Regions from separate parts of the Pseudomonas sp. GW823-FHT06E10 genome, predicted to be linked through region 1. Evidence: predicted binding sites of a transcription regulator. Region 1 holds the regulator's gene; each other region holds the start of a gene.
The links. Region 1 encodes FliA, which starts transcription of late flagellar genes. Its sites were predicted from a motif close to CTAAAGTTTNNNNNNNNNNNGCCGNTAA; they were not measured.
Positions count from the first base shown of each region.

Region 2: the regulator FliA is predicted to act here: its motif matches at 2,677-2,704, upstream of AC1Q6Y_RS21980 (methyl-accepting chemotaxis protein).
Region 3: the regulator FliA is predicted to act here: its motif matches at 2,388-2,415, upstream of flgM (flagellar biosynthesis anti-sigma factor FlgM).
Region 4: the regulator FliA is predicted to act here: its motif matches at 1,606-1,633, upstream of motA (flagellar motor stator protein MotA).

Region 1 is NZ_JBXAHJ010000011.1:100,021-104,371, reverse strand. Features, by position in the region: gene AC1Q6Y_RS18695 (chemotaxis protein CheA) at 1-755, opposite strand, end outside; gene AC1Q6Y_RS18690 (protein phosphatase CheZ) at 802-1,590, opposite strand; gene AC1Q6Y_RS18685 (chemotaxis response regulator CheY) at 1,612-1,983, opposite strand; gene fliA (RNA polymerase sigma factor FliA) at 2,152-2,892, opposite strand; gene fleN (flagellar synthesis regulator FleN) at 2,889-3,719, opposite strand; gene flhF (flagellar biosynthesis GTPase FlhF) at 3,836-4,351, opposite strand, start outside.
Region 2 is NZ_JBXAHJ010000015.1:13,653-18,003, forward strand. Features, by position in the region: gene acnA (aconitate hydratase AcnA) at 1-1,646, shown strand, start outside; gene AC1Q6Y_RS21975 (CPBP family intramembrane glutamic endopeptidase) at 1,840-2,631, shown strand; gene AC1Q6Y_RS21980 (methyl-accepting chemotaxis protein) at 2,737-4,302, shown strand.
Region 3 is NZ_JBXAHJ010000002.1:65,851-70,201, forward strand. Features, by position in the region: gene cheR (protein-glutamate O-methyltransferase CheR) at 1-465, opposite strand, end outside; gene AC1Q6Y_RS03330 (chemotaxis protein CheV) at 511-1,443, opposite strand; gene flgA (flagellar basal body P-ring formation chaperone FlgA) at 1,526-2,284, shown strand; gene flgM (flagellar biosynthesis anti-sigma factor FlgM) at 2,452-2,778, shown strand; gene AC1Q6Y_RS03345 (flagella synthesis protein FlgN) at 2,827-3,294, shown strand; gene AC1Q6Y_RS03350 (flagellar brake protein) at 3,387-4,133, shown strand; gene AC1Q6Y_RS03355 (MFS transporter) at 4,196-4,351, opposite strand, start outside.
Region 4 is NZ_JBXAHJ010000005.1:173,239-177,589, reverse strand. Features, by position in the region: gene AC1Q6Y_RS10500 (HDOD domain-containing protein) at 1-1,535, opposite strand, end outside; gene motA (flagellar motor stator protein MotA) at 1,703-2,554, shown strand; gene motB (flagellar motor protein MotB) at 2,558-3,604, shown strand; gene AC1Q6Y_RS10485 (hypothetical protein) at 4,012-4,281, shown strand.

The DNA.
Region 1 (4,351 bases):
CCCTTGCCGTGCAACTGGTCGAGCAGTGCTTCGAATTCGTCGTCAGTAATATCGGAACTGTCGCCAGCCGCTTTCGGGGCTTCTGGCGCAGCCGGTGCCTGGACCACCGCGTCAACGGCGAACTGGCCTTTACCGTGCAGTTGATCGAGCAACGACTCGAACTCGGCATCGGTGATTTCGTCGCTGCCAGCGGCATTGCCGGCAGGCGCTGGAACAGCCGCCGGGGCCTCGGCCTGGGCCTTGACGGCGTTCAGCGAGTCCAGCAGTTGTTCGAATTCATTGTCGGTGATATCGCCCGATTCGCTTTCAGCCACAGGCGCTTCGACCACGGCGACGACAGGTGCGGCAGCCGCCTCGTCAGCCGATTGCGGCTCGGCCAGACGGGCCAGTGCCGCGAGCAGTTCCGGTGTCGCGGCCGTGATCGGGCTGCGTTCGCGGACTTCGCTGAACATGCTGTTCACCGCGTCCAGCGCTTCGAGAACCACGTCCATCAGTTCCGAGTCGACGCGACGCTCACCCTTGCGCAGGATGTCGAACACGTTCTCGGCGATGTGGCAACACTCCACCAGTTCGTTGAGCTGGAGGAAGCCGGCGCCTCCTTTTACAGTGTGAAAACCGCGAAAAATTGCATTGAGCAAATCCGCATCATCCGGGCGGCTTTCCAGCTCGACCAGTTGCTCGGACAGTTGCTCTAGAATCTCGCCGGCCTCAACCAGGAAATCCTGAAGGATCTCTTCATCGGCGCCGAAGCTCATTAAGGGGGTGCTCCTAAAGGTCTAAAAACCTAAAATGCCTAAAATTCTAAAACCCTAGGCTGGATAGCAAATCGTCCACATCGTCCTGACCGGACACAACGTCTTCTCTTTTATCGGCATGAATCTGCGGACCTTCACCCTGAGAGAGATGTTTTTGTGGATCTTTTTCAGCAAGCATCGCTTCACGGTCATGCTCGATGCCCGCAAAGCGGTCCACCTGACTGGCCATCAGCACGAGCTTGAGCAGGTTGCTTTCAACTTCGGTGACCAACTGGGTCACACGCTTGATCACCTGGCCTGTGAGGTCCTGGTAATCCTGGGCGAGCAGGATGTCGTTCAGGTTGCCCGACACCGCGCGATTGTCCGTGCCGCTGCGCGTCAGGAACCCGTCGACCCGCCGGGCCAGTTCACGAAACTCTTCGGCGCCGACTTCGCGACGCATGAAGCGCCCCCAGTCCGCGCTCAACACTTTGGCTTCATCGGCCAGGCCATTGACCAGCGGCGTGGCACTTTCCACCAGATCCATGGTGCGGTTGGCCGCAGCCTCGGTCAGCTTGACCACATACCCCAGGCGCTCGGTGGCGTCGGTGATCTGCGACACTTCTTCGGCCTGCGGCATGTGCGGGTCAATCTGGAAATTGACGATCGCGCTATGCAGTTCGCGGGTGAGCTTGCCCACTTCCTGATACAGGCCGCGGTCACGGGTCTGGTTGAGCTCATGGATCAATTGCACCGCGTCGCCGAACTTGCCTTTTTCAAGGCTCTCGACCAATTCGACGGCGTGTTTTTTCAGGGTCGATTCAAAATCGCCCAATGAAGTTTCGTTATTGCCCATAGCTCCCCCGTGGCGCACTCATCAACCGATGCGTTCGAAAATCTTCTCGATTTTTTCTTTCAACGCCTGGGCCGTGAAGGGCTTGACCACATAGCCGTTAACGCCGGCCTGGGCCGCTTCGATGATCTGTTCGCGCTTGGCTTCAGCGGTCACCATCAGCACCGGCAGGTGCTTGAGCTTTTCATCGGCACGCACGTGGCGCAGCAGATCGATACCGGTCATGCCAGGCATGTTCCAGTCCGTTACCAGAAAGTCGATGCTTCCGCTGTTGAGCACCGGGATGGCGGTAGTGCCATCGTCGGCCTCGACGGTGTTGGTGAACCCAAGGTCACGCAGCAGGTTCTTGATGATCCGCCGCATCGTTGAGAAGTCATCAACGATGAGGATTTTCATGTTCTTGTCCAATTCGACCTCCAAGCAGTCTTAAACGCGCCCAGCACCTGGACACGCCATTTCAATCAATCCGGCAAAGCACTCAATGACTGTCTGGAGCACAACAGATCGCGACCGGCGCAGTTCAACACCACACCGGCCTCGTTCGCAGTGTCCCCCACACTGCCTTCAGCGCGCTCGCCACTCCCCCAAACGCCCCCGCAAACGGGCCGCGCACTGGCTGTGTAACTGGCTGACCCGCGATTCGCTGACCCCCAGGACCTCACCGATTTCCTTGAGATTCAACTCTTCGTCGTAGTACAGCGCCAACACCAGTCGCTCACGCTCCGGCAAATTGGCAATCGCATCCGCCAGCGCAGCCTGGAAGCGTTCATCCTCCAGGTCGCGTGACGGCTCGACATGAGCACTCGCGCCATCCTCGTGCAGCCCTTCGTGTTCGCCGTCCTGCAACAGGTCGTCGAAACTGAACAGCCGGCTGCCCAGGGTGTCGTTCAAAATCCCGTAGTAATCGTCGAGACTCAATTGGAGTTCGGCCGCAACTTCGTGATCTTTAGCGTCACGGCCGGTTTTAGCTTCAATCGAGCGAATGGCATCGCTGACCATGCGCGTATTGCGGTGGACCGAACGTGGCGCCCAGTCCCCCTTGCGCACTTCATCGAGCATGGCGCCGCGGATTCGTATGCCCGCGTACGTCTCGAAACTGGCGCCTTTGCCGGCGTCATATTTGGTCGACACTTCAAGCAGGCCAATCATCCCGGCCTGGATCAGGTCTTCGACCTGGACACTGGCCGGTAAACGCGCCAGCAAGTGGTAGGCAATGCGTTTAACCAGCGGCGCGTAACGCTCGATCAGCTCGTACTGCGCATCACGTGCCGACTTCTTGTAGAGGTTGTAGCCGCTGGCTGTCATAGAACAGGTCCTGCTGTCTGCTGCACGAGGCGCTCGACGAAAAACTCCAGGTGCCCGCGCGGGTTGGCAGGCAGCGGCCAGGTATCAACCTTCTGCGCGATGGCCTTGAACGCCAGCGAGCACTTGGAACGCGGGAAGGCCTCGTAGACGGCGCGCTGCTTCTGCACGGCCTTGCGCACGCTTTCGTCGTAAGGCACCGCACCGACGTATTGCAGGGCGACGTCGAGGAAGCGATCCGTGACCTTGGTCAACTTGGCGAACAGGTTGCGTCCTTCCTGCGGGCTCTGGGCCATGTTGGCCAGGACGCGGAAGCGGTTCATGCCGTAGTCGCGATTGAGCAACTTGATCAAGGCGTAGGCATCGGTGATCGAGGTCGGCTCGTCGCACACCACCAGCAGCACTTCCTGGGCTGCGCGGACGAAACTGACTACCGAGTCACCAATGCCCGCAGCGGTGTCGATCACCAGTACGTCGAGGTTATCGCCGATATCACTGAAGGCCTGGATCAGGCCGGCGTGTTGCGCGGGGCTCAGATGCACCATGCTCTGAGTGCCGGATGCGGCCGGAACGATACGGATGCCGCCTGGTCCCTGCAGCAATACATCGCGCAGTTCGCAGCGGCCCTCGATCACGTCGGCCAGGGTACGTTTGGGTGTCAGGCCCAGCAGAACGTCGACGTTCGCCAGTCCCAGGTCGGCGTCCAACAGCATGACGCGCCGGCCAAGTTCGGCCAAAGCCAGGGACAAGTTCACTGACACATTAGTTTTCCCGACGCCACCTTTGCCGCCGGTCACCGCGATCACCTGTACGGGATGCATGCTGCCCATGTTATTTCTTTACCTTGTCTTGCATAGACGGAGGCCACATTACTGGCTGCGCGTTCACAAACGGAACAATGCATGGCAGACCATCGATGTAGGTACAAAAACTGTTCATTATTACCTCAGCCAACCTGCTTGGTCGGGCTGTGGTAGATGTCAGCGAACATGTCAGCCATGGCTTCTTCGCTGGGTTCTTCCTGCATTTGCACGCTCACGGCGCGGCTGACCAATTGATGACGGCGCGGCAGATGCAAATCATCCGGGATCCGCGGGCCATCGGTCAGGTAAGCCACCGGCAGTTCATGGCTGATGGCAAGGCTCAACACCTCACCCAGACTAGCCGTTTCATCCAGTTTAGTCAGAATGCAGCCGGAGAGCCCGCAGCGCTTGTAACTGTGATACGCGGCCGTTAGAACCTGTTTCTGGCTGGTGGTTGCCAGGACCAGATAATTTTTTGATTTGATGCCGCGACCGGCCAGGCTTTCGAGCTGCATGCGCAGCGCCGGATCGCTGGCCTGCAGGCCCGCGGTATCGATCAGCACCACGCGTTTGCGCAGCAACGGCTCCAGGGCCTGCACCAGGGACTGGCCGGGATCGACGTGGGTCACCGACACATTGAGAATGCGCCCCAGGGTCTT
Region 2 (4,351 bases), on a different contig from region 1:
ACATGGGCAGCGTCGAAGCCTGCCTCGCGGGGCCGAAACGCCCGCAGGACCGGGTGACGCTGCCGAATGTCGCGCAAGCGTTCAGCGACTTCACCGACCTGCAATTCAAGCCCACCAGCAAGGAAGAAGGCCGCCTGGAAAGTGAAGGCGGTGGCGGTGTTGCCGTCGGCAATGCCGATATGGCCGGCGAAGCCGATTACGATTACGAAGGCCAGACCTATCGCCTGAAAAACGGCGCCGTGGTCATCGCCGCGATCACCTCCTGCACCAACACCTCCAACCCCAGCGTGATGATGGCCGCCGGGCTGGTGGCAAAGAAGGCCGTGGAAAAAGGCCTGCAACGCAAACCCTGGGTGAAGAGCTCGCTGGCCCCCGGCTCGAAAGTGGTCACCGACTACTACAAGGCGGCCGGCCTGACCCAGTACCTCGATGAATTGGGCTTTGCCCTGGTCGGCTATGGCTGCACCACTTGCATCGGCAACTCCGGGCCGCTGTCGGAGCCCATCGAGAAAGCCATCCAGCAAGCCGACCTCACCGTGGCCTCCGTGCTCTCGGGCAATCGCAACTTCGAAGGGCGGGTGCATCCATTGGTGAAAACCAACTGGCTGGCCTCCCCGCCACTGGTGGTGGCCTATGCGCTGGCCGGCACGGTGCGCACCGACCTCAGCCGCGAGCCTCTGGGCGATGGCAAGGACGGCAAACCGGTGTACCTGCGGGACATCTGGCCAAGCAGCAAGGAAATTGCCGACGCCGTGAATCAGGTCAACACCGCCATGTTCCACAAGGAGTACGCCGAAGTGTTTGCCGGTGACGAACAATGGCAGGCAATCAAGGTTCCGCAGGCGGCGACCTATGTCTGGCAGGACGACTCGACTTACATCCAGCACCCGCCGTTCTTCGACGACATCGGCGGCCCAGCGCCCGTGGTCAAGGATGTCAGCGGCGCCAGGATCCTCGCACTGCTCGGCGACTCGGTGACCACCGACCACATTTCCCCGGCCGGCAACATCAAGGTCGACAGCCCGGCAGGACAATACCTGCGCGACAAAGGCGTGGAACCGCGGGACTTCAATTCCTACGGCTCGCGGCGTGGCAACCATGAAGTAATGATGCGCGGCACCTTCGCCAACATTCGCATACGCAACGAAATGCTCGGCGGCGAAGAAGGCGGCAACACCCGCTACATTCCCACCGGGGAAAAAATGTCGATCTACGACGCCGCCATGCGCTATCAGGCTTCGGGCACGCCGCTGGTGGTGATCGCCGGCCAGGAATACGGCACCGGCTCGAGTCGCGACTGGGCGGCCAAGGGCACCAACCTGCTGGGGGTGAAAGCGGTCGTCGCCGAAAGCTTCGAACGGATTCACCGCTCCAACCTGGTGGGCATGGGCGTGCTGCCGTTGCAATTCAAGCTGGATCAGAACCGCAAGAGCCTGAAACTGGGCGGCAGCGAAACCCTGGACATCCTCGGCTTGACCGGCGTCGAGCTGACGCCACGGATGAACCTGACGCTGGTCATCACCCGCGAAGACGGCAGCCGCGAGAAGATCGAGGTGTTGTGCCGCATCGATACGTTGAATGAGGTGGAGTACTTCAAGTCCGGAGGGATTCTGCATTATGTGTTGCGGCAGTTGATCGCGTCTTGACCGACCGCTGACAAAGACACCGCCTTCGGGCGGTGTCTTTGTTTGGGCCACGAAAAGCCATGTGGGAGCGAGCTTGCTCGCGATATGGAGAGAACATTCAACATTGTTGCCGACAGTCGGTAAGCTATCGCGCGCAAGCTCGCTCCCACAGGGGTTTGACAGTGCATCGCAAATCCCGACAAAAGGACTTCAAATGATTGCCCTGCCATGGACGCTTCTGGCCCTGCTTTCCTTCGGCTACGGCCTGGCGCTGACCTACGGCCATCTCGGCTGGCTCTCAGCAATCTCGGTGTTCCTGTTGCTGGTCGCAGGTGTCGCCGTCCGCCAACGCGACATCCCTTTTGCCCGCAACCTCGGCCACGGCCTGTTCATCGTTCTGGCCCTGGCATTGGCGACGCATTGGCTACCCGGCTTCTATAACGGTCGCGCCATCGACCCCCAGCGTTTTACCGACAATGCCGTGTCATTCGCCATGCACCTGAACCTGGACAAACCGCTGATCGGCTTCTGGCTGCTACTGGTTTGCCCGTGGATTGTCGGCCGCCGTTCGCTTCGGTTGTCACTGTATGCCACCGTACTGGCCCTGACCTTGAGCGCCATGCTGGCATTGGGTGGTGCGCTGTTGCTGGGCGTAATCGCCTGGGCGCCGAAATGGCCGGATCAAGCCTGGCTGTGGTTGCTGAACAATCTGCTGCTGGTGACGCTGGTCGAAGAGGCGCTGTTCCGTGGCTACATCCAGGGCGGCCTGACCCGGTATCTCAAAGACCGGCCCTACGGTGAGCACCTCGCCCTGCTGCTGGCGTCATTGGTCTTCGGCCTGGCCCATGCCGGCGCGGGATGGCAGTGGGTATTGCTGGCAACGCTGGCCGGGGTCGGCTATGGCCTGGCCTATCGGTTCGGGGGGCTGGGTGCCGCCATCGCCAGCCACTTTGGCCTGAACCTGCTGCACTTCGGTCTGTTCACCTATCCGATGCTCGCCGGCTGACGCAAGGGTCATTTTGCGACGCATTGCCGATTATCGAAAAATAATCTCAACAATCCGCCAGCCTTGCCGATACAGCACTTGAAAGCCTTGCGGATTAAAAAAGCCATGCGTAACAACCAGCCAATTACACAACGCGAGCGGACCTTCCCGGCGCAGCAACGGTTGATTTCCACCACCGATGCCAAGGGCATGATCACCTACTGTAACGACGCTTTCGTCGAGATCAGCGGGTTTTCCCGAGAGGAATTGATCCGTGCACCGCACAACCTGGTCCGTCACCCCGACGTCCCGGCGGCGGTGTTCGCACACATGTGGGACACGCTGAAACAAGGCTTGCCATGGATGGGCATTGTCAAGAATCGCTGCAAGACCGGTGATCATTACTGGGTGAACGCCTATGTGACACCGATCTTCGAAGGCAATCAGGTGATCGGTTATGAGTCGGTGCGGGTCAAGCCCACCGCCGAACAGATCCGCCGTGCCGAAGCGCTCTACCAGCGCATCAACCAGGGCAAGTCAGCCATTCCCTCCTCGGATAAATGGTTGCCGGTCCTGCAGGACTGGCTGCCGTTCATTCTGGTCAGCCAATTGAGCTTCATGATCGGTGCCTCGTTGAACTCCCACTGGGGGTTTGCCCTGGCTGCCGGTCTTTCGGTGCCACTGGGCCTGATGGGCCTCCAGTGGCAACAGCGAGGCCTCAAGCGTTTGCTGCGCCTGGCGGAGCAGACTACCTCCGATCCGTTGATCGCACAGATGTACACCGACAGTCGCGGCGCCCAGGCGCGTCTGGAAATGTCCATCCTCAGTCAGGAAGCACGCCTGAAAACCTGCCTGACGCGTCTGCAGGACACGGCCGAACACCTGACCGATCAGGCCCGACAGTCCGACGCCCTGGCGCACAACAGCTCCAGCGGCCTGGAACGTCAACGGGTCGAGACCGAGCAAGTGGCCACCGCGGTCAACCAGATGGCCGCGACCACCCAGGAAGTCGCCAGCCACGTGCAACGCACCGCCGACGCCACCCAGGAAGCCAACCGCCTGACCGGTCGTGGTCGTGACATCGCCGGGGAACCCCGCGAAGCCATCCAGCGCCTGTCGGTAGTCGTCGGTGAAACCGGCGTGACCGTGACCCAACTGGCCAAGGACAGCAACGAAATCGGCGGCGTGGTCGACGTGATCAAAGGCATCGCCGACCAGACCAACCTGCTGGCCCTGAACGCCGCCATCGAAGCGGCCCGTGCCGGCGAAATGGGTCGTGGTTTTGCGGTGGTGGCCGACGAAGTCCGTCAGCTGGCACAACGCACCAGCGAGTCCACCGGGCAGATTCACGCACTGATCGCCAAGCTCCAGCACACCGCCGGCACTGCCGTGCAAACCATGGAAGCCGGGCATCGTCAGGCGGAAGAAGGCGTGGCGCGGGTACTGGAAGCGGACCAGGCCCTGGTGGGGATCAGCGAAGCGGTGGCCAATATCACCGACATGACCACCCAGATCGCCGCCGCGACTGAAGAGCAAAGTGCCGTGGCCGAAGAGATCAGCCGCAACATCAGCAACATTTCGGAACTGGCGGACCAGACCTCGGAACAGGCACAGAACTCGGCGTTGCTGAGTGAAGAGCTGACCAAGACTGCCAATACACAGTATTCGTTGGTGGAGCGGTTTAACCGCTGATTGCTGCTGGAATGATAAAAACCCGGACAGTGAGAGCTTCCGGGTTTTT
Region 3 (4,351 bases), on a different contig from region 1:
CTTGCAGTTGTTCAGCATGGTACCGGACAGGTCAGTGGCAACAATCTGTACGCCCATCCTCAACTGGCCCATGTTGACCCGCTCGAACTCGTCGATGGACATCGACAACGAATACGGCTCCTGGCCCGACGAGCATGCTGCCGACCAGATGCGCAGGCGCTGACCGGGACTGGCCTTGATCGCTTCGGGCAGTACCTTGTTCTTCAAGACTTCAAACGGGTAGGTGTCACGAAACCACAGGGTTTCGTTGGTGGTCATGGCATCCACCACCTGCTCGCGCAAACCGCTGCGCGGCTGGGTCTGCATGCGCTGAACCAGTTCCCCCAAAGACTTGATGCCTTGCTGTTCCATCAGTTTGTTGAGACGGCTGGAGACCAGGTACTGCTTGTTTTCACCGAGCAAAATGCCACAGGCTTTTTCCAGGAACACCCGGAACTGTTCGAAATCCAAATTACCCGTAGACAATGATGCCGCCTCTTAAATCGTGTTGACTGCCAGGGGCGCAGGCCCCTAGCTGATATCTGCTGCTTTGATCCGGTCGACTACCCGGGATGCCAGGTCATCAGGACGGAACTTGGCCAGGAAGTCATCGGCACCGACCTTCTTGACCATCGCCTGATTGAATACCCCCGACAACGAAGTATGCAGGATGATATGAAGCTTTTGCATGCGCGGGTCGTTGCGGATTTCCGCCGTCAGGGTGTACCCGTCCATCTCCGGCATCTCGATGTCGGAGATCATCATCAGGAACTCTTCTTCCGGCTTCTTGCCCTCGTCGACCAGTTTGCGCAGGTAGTCCAGCGCTTGCCGACCGTCGTTCAACGCCACCACTTCCACGCCGACCGTTTGCAGGCAGCGCGTGACCTGCTTGCGCGCCACCGACGAGTCGTCGACCGTCAGCACGCGCAACGAAAGCGCCTTGTGCTGGGTTTCGACATCCACCACACCCACGGAAATCGCTTCCGGCGTCGGCGCCACTTCCGCCAGCACCTTCTCGACGTCGATGATTTCGACCAACTGATTGTCGACCCGCGTCACCGCCGTCAGGTAGTGATCGCGCCCGGTGCCCTTGGGTGGCGGATGGATCTCCTCCCAGTTCATGTTGACGATGCGCTCCACCGAGCGGACCAGGAAACCCTGGGTCTTGGTGTTGTACTCCGTGATGATCACGAAGGGGTTGTTCTTGTCTTTCAACGCGCCGGAACCAGTTGCCATCGCCAGATCAAGGATCGGAATGGTCGCCCCCCGGATGTTCGCCACGCCGCACACGACAGGACTGGATTTGGGCATCAGCGTCAGTTTGGGGCATTGCAGCACCTCCCGAACCTTGAACACATTGATCCCGTACAGTTGCTGGCCGTCGAGACGGAACAACAACAACTCAAGGCGATTCTGCCCCACCAGTTGCGTGCGCTGGTTTACCGAATCCATTACACCAGCCATGCCAGACTCCTACGCCAACGCCAAGTGTTGTTGCGACGCGCCTTCATCACTAAACGGCACGGCGCTTGCTTTTTTAATCGTTATGAACACAAAACCGACATTTTTTCGACGCCTGACCACACCCTACCGCAAATTGCTCGGCGTGCTGGCGGCTGCTTGCCTGTTCAACGCTGGCAGCCCTGCCCTTGCTGACGCGGTTACCTTGCCTGACATGCTTATCGGCGTCACTCAGGGCTTTCTTGAATTCACCGTAGAAGACTATCTGGCGACCAGTCAAACGGAGGGTCGCTACGAGATCCAGGTCAACCAGCTCGATCCGCGCATGCACATGCCCATGTGCGACAGGGAATTGACAGCAACACTCGAGAGTCCCAAGCCGCTGGGACGGGTTACGGTCAAGGTTCGCTGCGAGGGCGCTTCCCCCTGGACGGTGTTCGTACCCGCTCAAGTCCGCCTGTTTCGCGATGTCGTGACCAGCGCCCGGCCACTGCGCCGTGCCGCCATTGTCGAGCCTGGAGATGTGGTCCTGCGCGAGCGCGATATCAGCCTCATCAGCCAGGGCTACCTGACCGCCCTCGATCAGGCGATCGGGCAGCGACTGACCCGACCAATGGTCGCCGACCAGGTGATTACCCTGGTGCATATCGAACAGGCCGAAGTCATCCGCAAGGGTGATCAGGTGGTGATAACCGCCCGCAGCGGTACCCTCAGCGTGCGCATGCCGGGCGAAGCCCTGTCAAACGGCAGCCTGAGCGAGCAGATCCGGGTGAAAAACCTCAACTCCCAACGAGTCATCAAGGCGCAGGTCATGGCGCCGGGGCAGGTGGAAGTGTCCATGTAATTCGCTCTGTTCATCAGAATGTGGCGCTTGCCGCGGCTGTTCCCTAGACTGTGCTCCATGCAGGGCATGCGCTGACGCGCGCAAGGTTCATTGATAAATGAGCCTAAAGTTTTCCAGGGAATGGCCGAAACCATGGCAAGCGTCCAAATTCCCAGAGGTTTTTTATCATGGTCATCGATTTCAGCCGTTTGAACAGCTCCTCGTCCCTGACGGGCAGTACACGTACCAGCGCCAGCAAGGAAAGTGCCGAGGCCGGCAAATCCGCGCCGCTGGAGTCCGCGGCCGAACAGGCCGGTACCGTCAAAAGCGGGGAATCGGTACATCTCAGCGATGAGGCTCAACAGTTGCAGAAGGTCACTGAACAGCTGCGCGATCAGCCTGCCGTCGACAAAGCCCGCGTGGCCGAATTGAAAGCAGCGATTGCCGATGGCAGCTATAAAGTCGACAGCAACCGTGTAGCCAGCAAACTGCTCAACTTCGAAGCCCAGCGCTAGGCCACCGCCGGCGCCAGGCTTTTGGACGCTTAAAACCCAAGGCCAGCCATGCACGACACTCATTTACTGCAACTGATCACCGACGACTTTGCCCCAGCGCAACACCTGCTGGAGTTACTGCAGACCGAATCCCTCGCATTGCATGGCCGCGACATGCCATTGCTCGAGAACATCCTGGCGCAGAAACAGGCATTGGTCGTTTTGCTCGAACAGCATGGCCGCAAGCGCAGTGAAATCCTTGCCAACCTCAACCTGCCGACCAACCGTGGCGGTCTGGAGCAATTGGCCAGCCAGTCGAGCATTGGCGAGCAGTTGCTGGCGCAAAGTGACGTGCTGACCGATCTCCTGGCCCAGTGCCAGGCCATCAACGCCAACAACGGCCAGTCGATCCTCACTCAACAGGCCGCTACAGCCACCCAGCTGAAAATCCTCAACGGCGGTGAAACCCCGGCGCTTTACGATGCCAGCGGAACATTCTCCAAGCTTGCCAAGCCGCGTCCGCTCAGTCAGGCATGAGCCGGTCAATGCCCCCGCTCTATCAAGACGCGCAACATACTGGCAAACTGATAGCCAGTCGTAGTCAAATTTTGTCTGGAGATTGATTAAACGTGTCCAATGCCTTATCCGTGGATGATGCTCCGCAGCCACCCAAGGTGCTCTCCACGCCCTTGGAAATCTCCAGCAACCTGCGCCAGTTGCTCGAAAGCCATGACCCGCTGATCATCACGTTCCACGAGCGCAGCCAGCGCTTCCAGAGCTACCTGGTGGACCTGGACCGTGACAGCAACATGATTGCCCTGGACGAAATGATTCCCCGTGACGGCGAGCGTTACCTGCTGGCGGGCGAGTCGTTCAGGGTCGAAGGCTTCCACGAAGGCGTACGCATTGCCTGGGAAAGCAACGGCCAGTTGAACATCGACGAATCCGGTGGCAGCCGCTGCTATCGCGGCCCCCTGCCCGATGAAGTGGTGTACCACCAGCGCCGCAATGCCTTCCGCGCCGCGCTGAAGCTGGCACAACTGGTCAACGTCAACCTCGACGGCGAAAAACTCAAGGCGCCCATCAGCGGCAAGCTGCTGGATATTTCCGCCACCGGGTGCAAACTGCGCTTCGACGGCGACATCACCGGCAGCCTGCAACTGGGTCAGGTTTACGACCGTTTCAACGCCGACCTGCCCTTCGGCAAAATGACCGCGCCGGTCGAGTTGCGTTATCTGCACTTCGAAGAAAGGATTTCCACCACCTTCGCCGGCGTTCGCTTCCACAACATGAGCGGGCTGGTGCAACGTCAGGTCGAACGTTTCGTCTACCAGTTGCAACGCGAAGCGCGTCGCTTCGACAAAGACGACATCTGATAGCGCATCAACAAAAAACGGGCAGTCCCTTGCGGTGACTGCCCGTTTTTTGTGCCCCGGTTTTAAGGCCTGGCCTCGCTGAAGTTAGGGTCCCGCCCTGTATCAGGGTCTTGCGGCGGCTGATCGGTTTCAGTTTCGGTGACAGGTTCTGATTCAGGCTCTGGCCCGGTACTCACCGGACTGTGCATCTGATCCTGCACCACTTGCTCGTCAACACG
Region 4 (4,351 bases), on a different contig from region 1:
TGGCCACGGTGGCTAAAGCTGTGCAGGGCTTTCTCGATGCACTGTGCGGTTTTGCCGAAGGCCTGTACGGAAATTTCCGAAAACGGCCCGCCGCCTTGATCCGCCACGACGATCATGATCACCCGGCCATTGTTGATCAGCGAACGCAGCAGCAAGTGTTCACCGCTGAACTGCGAGCGCAGGCTATTGGGCAACATGGCCGAGAATTGCGCGTTGTTGGCAGGCGTCAGGCGCACCTGGGCCTGCTGCGCGAGCAGGCGTTGCAACACGTTGCTCTGGCTGGCCACGAAATTCAACCCGGCCGCTTCCTTCGGCAGGCCAGCCGTCTGGTGCACGCGCAGGTTGGCGTGGGTGCGGTCGGCCATCAGGATCATCACCCGGCGCATGCCGCAGGCCACGAGGGCGTCCCGGGCGGCGATGGTCAAGTGCATGGCGTTGGTGAAACGGCTCGGCTCGACCAGCAACTCGGCGCATTGCTTGCGCCACTTCGCCAGGTCTTCGGCGGTAGGTGCCGCTGCCGGCAGCAAGCCTGCGTGGACACGGTTCATGCCCCACGGCCAGATCAGCGACTCGGCGGGGTGCCAGAGGTCGGGCATGGCGTGTTGGCGTGCACTGTTGGCGGCTTGCTGGTGCAATTGCTGCTGCAGTTCGTCCATCGGCATTTGCAGGTAAAGGCTGGTCAGGTACTGCCAGCGCTCGCTGTGGGGGCTGTCCCAGGCGTGTTGCGCCGACAGCGCCAGCCCATTGGCCAGCAGCACTGTATTGGCCGGTTGATTGAGCCAGCGGCGCAGGGTCGGATCGTCATCGAGGCGATTCTGCTGGCGCAGTGGATGGTCGCTGTCACGGGCGATGCGCAGGACTTTCACCAGTTCCCGCTGCTCGGTGAGCAGCAATCGATAGCCTTGCTGCACCCAGATCGGCAAGCGCCAGACCTCCACCAGCGCCTGGCCGATATCCAGCAGGCGTACGCCAAACAGTTGCTGCTCGACTTTGCGTGCCGACTCGCCTTTATGGATGACCCGCAGCTCCCAGTCTTCGAGCAGTTTCGGATGGGTCAGTGCCAGCGGCCACAGGGGCGAAAGAAACAGCAGGCTGCCCCAGTGGATGTCCTGCCACAGGCGCGCCAGGCGACTGGCAAAAAAACCGTTGGCCTGTTGCGTGGCGTGCTGGCTGATCATCTGCAACTGACGCAGGGCTTTGGGAATCTCGAGCTCGGGTTCGGCGGGTAGCCGCGCGAGCAGTTCTTCGGTGCGCGTCAAACCGAGGCGGTTGATTGCAATTTCAAGGTTTTCCGCAGGCTCGGTCATGCTGCCATGGGTATGCCGGTTGGCTTCGCGAATCACGCTCAAGGCCAGGGCCGGGCTGCCTTGCATGAGGTCGGCGATGTCGCGCAGCGAGCTGCGATTGTCGCGGATGGCTTTGCAGACACGGTCATGGCTGGCTTGCGGGACGGGAAGACGTACGCCATCGAGCAGCTTGACCCAGCCTTCGAGGGTCGTTGGTTTTGGCGTTGGAACGTTCGTTTCGTTAACCATGGTGGGAGGCGATCATCGTCAACATTACCTGTGCCCGGATGGGGTCAAATTAGCTTTTCGCCTGAACGGGCTATAGTCTGGCGCAGTTTTGCCGATAAGTAGAAGAAGAGATTTTTTAACTTCCGAATATGACCTTGAACCCGACTCAGTAAGTGCTCTCCTAACCTATGGCTAAAATTATCGGCATCATCGTCGTATTCGCGAGCGTGCTCGGCGGATACGTGCTTTCCCACGGCAAGATTGCCGCCCTGATACAACCTTTCGAGGTCATGATCATTGGCGGTGCTGCCCTCGGCGCCTTCTTGCAGGCCAACCCCGGCTACATGACGATGCACGTGCTCAAGAAGTCCCTGAGCATGTTCAGTTCACGTTTCAACCACGCCTTCTACCTTGAAGTGCTGGGCCTGATCTACGAGATCCTCAACAAGAGCCGCCGCGAAGGCATGATGGCCATCGAAGGCGACATCGAAGATGCCGCTGCGAGTCCGATCTTCGCGAAGTACCCGACGGTACTCAAGGACGAGCGCATGACCGCGTTCATCTGCGATTACCTGCGCATCATGTCTTCCGGCAACATGGCGCCGCACGAGCTGGAAGGCCTGTTCGACATGGAATTGTTCAGCCTCAAGGAAGACCTGGAGCATCCGTCCCACGCGGTGAACGGCATCGCCGACGCCATGCCCGGTTTCGGTATCGTCGCGGCGGTACTGGGTATCGTGGTGACCATGGCTTCGCTGGGTGAAGGCGACCAGAAGTCCATCGGCCTGCACGTAGGTGCGGCACTGGTGGGTACCTTCTTCGGTATTCTCGCCGCCTACGGCTTCTTCGGCCCGCTGGCCCATTCCCTGGCCCATGATGCCAAGGAAGAGCTGAACGTCTACGAAGCCATCAAGGCCTCGCTGGTGGCTTCGGCTTCCGGCATGCCGCCATCGCTGGCCGTGGAGTTCGGGCGCAAGGTCCTGTATCCGGCGCATCGTCCAAGCTTCGCCGAGCTGGAACAAGCGGTTCGCGGTCGTTAAGCCATGGAAAATAACCAGCCGATAATCATCAAGCGCGTCAAGCGCATCGCCGGCGGGCATCACGGGGGCGCGTGGAAAATCGCCTTCGCCGACTTCGCCACGGCGATGATGGCGTTCTTCCTGGTGTTGTGGCTGCTGTCCACCGCCACGCCGGAACAGAAAATTGCCATCGCCGGTTACTTCAAGGATCCGATCGGCTTTTCCGAAAGTGGCACGCCCTACATCATCGATCTGGGCGGCACGCCGACCCTGGCACCGGAAAACACTCTCAACCCCGAGGTGAAGTCCCAGCCGCAGCCGGACAAGGTCACCATCGATACCGATCAGGTCGAAGGCATGGCCGAGCAGGTCGAAAAAGAGCGCCTCGAGCTGTTGCTGCAAGAACTGCAGAACAAGGTCGAAGAAAACCCGCAGATGCAGAAGTTCAAGGATCAGATCCTGTTCGAAATCACGCCGGACGGCCTGCGAATCCAGATCATGGACGCGGAAAACCGCCCGATGTTCGATTCAGGTTCAGCACGCTTGAAGCCGTATTTCGAAGACATCCTGCTGGCCATGGCCGACACCATCAAGGCGGTGCCGAACAAGATCAGTATCAGCGGCCACACCGATGCCAAGCCATACACCGGCACCGGTGATTTCGGTAACTGGGAATTGTCTGCCAACCGTGCCAACGCCGCACGGCGTGCGCTGGTGGCGGGCAGCTATCCGGATGCGCAGGTGGCGCGCGTGGTCGGTTATGCCTCGTCGGCCCTGTTCGATCGCGAGCATCCGTTCAACCCGGTGAACCGCCGTATCGACATCGTGGTGCTGACCAAGAAAGCACAGCGTGCCATCGAAGGTTCGCAAGGTGCTGAACCTGCTCCTGATGCACCGCAAGGTTCGACTGCGCCGGGAGCCACACCGGCTGCACCGGTCGACCCGAACGCGTTGCCGGCGGACAAGGAACCGCTGCCGGCGCACGAACTGCGCGAGCGTCTGAATCTGTTCGATGATCCGGCACCGAAGCCGGGTGAGCCGGCCAAACCGGCTGAACCGCCCAAGCAGTGACCGACAAAAAAGCCGACAGCGATGTCGGCTTTTTTGTGCATGCAAGAATGAGTTCAGATCCGCTGCATTGCGAAAAAACTCAAGGCATGAGGTCTGGTCCGAGAATTGTGTAGGACGGGTCTGAGACCCGAAAACCGGGTTTTACTTCGCTTGGGGCCTCGGTACAGTTCGCCAGTCGCCGACGAATCGGTGACGGACCTTAGCCGGTCGTTTGAGAGGAATGCACGAGCGCCCGTATAATCGCGGCGCGTTTTGCTGCCTGACATATGTCTATGGTGGCTGTGCGTGGGACACCTTCGGGTGTGCCGGGTTCCTCTGACCGGTCGGCTAACCCGCGTACAGCTGCCACCCCATTCGATTAGCCGCGAAAAGGGTGGGAGTTTCATCTTTCAGACGGAATTCAAGCCATGTCCCAATTCCACCCGCTTCAAAGCAACTTCAGCGTCGGGAGCACGCTGTACATCGACACTGAAGCTCGAGCTTCCGATCTTCTCGAAACCGCCATTCACCGAATCAAAGCTGCGCGCAATCTGCTCAACAGCATCACCTGCCTGTGCGTGAAAGATGCTGAGGGTCACGATTTGGAACATTTCGCCAATGCTGCACACATACTGATACAGGAGGGCTGTGACGCATTGGATGCGCTGGGCTGGAAGCTGGAAAAGACCGCACGCTGAAAATAGGAAAGCCGTAATGTTCGCGGTTTTTTTGTCACACATTTGAGGCTATGCGGTCGTAAAGCTTTCG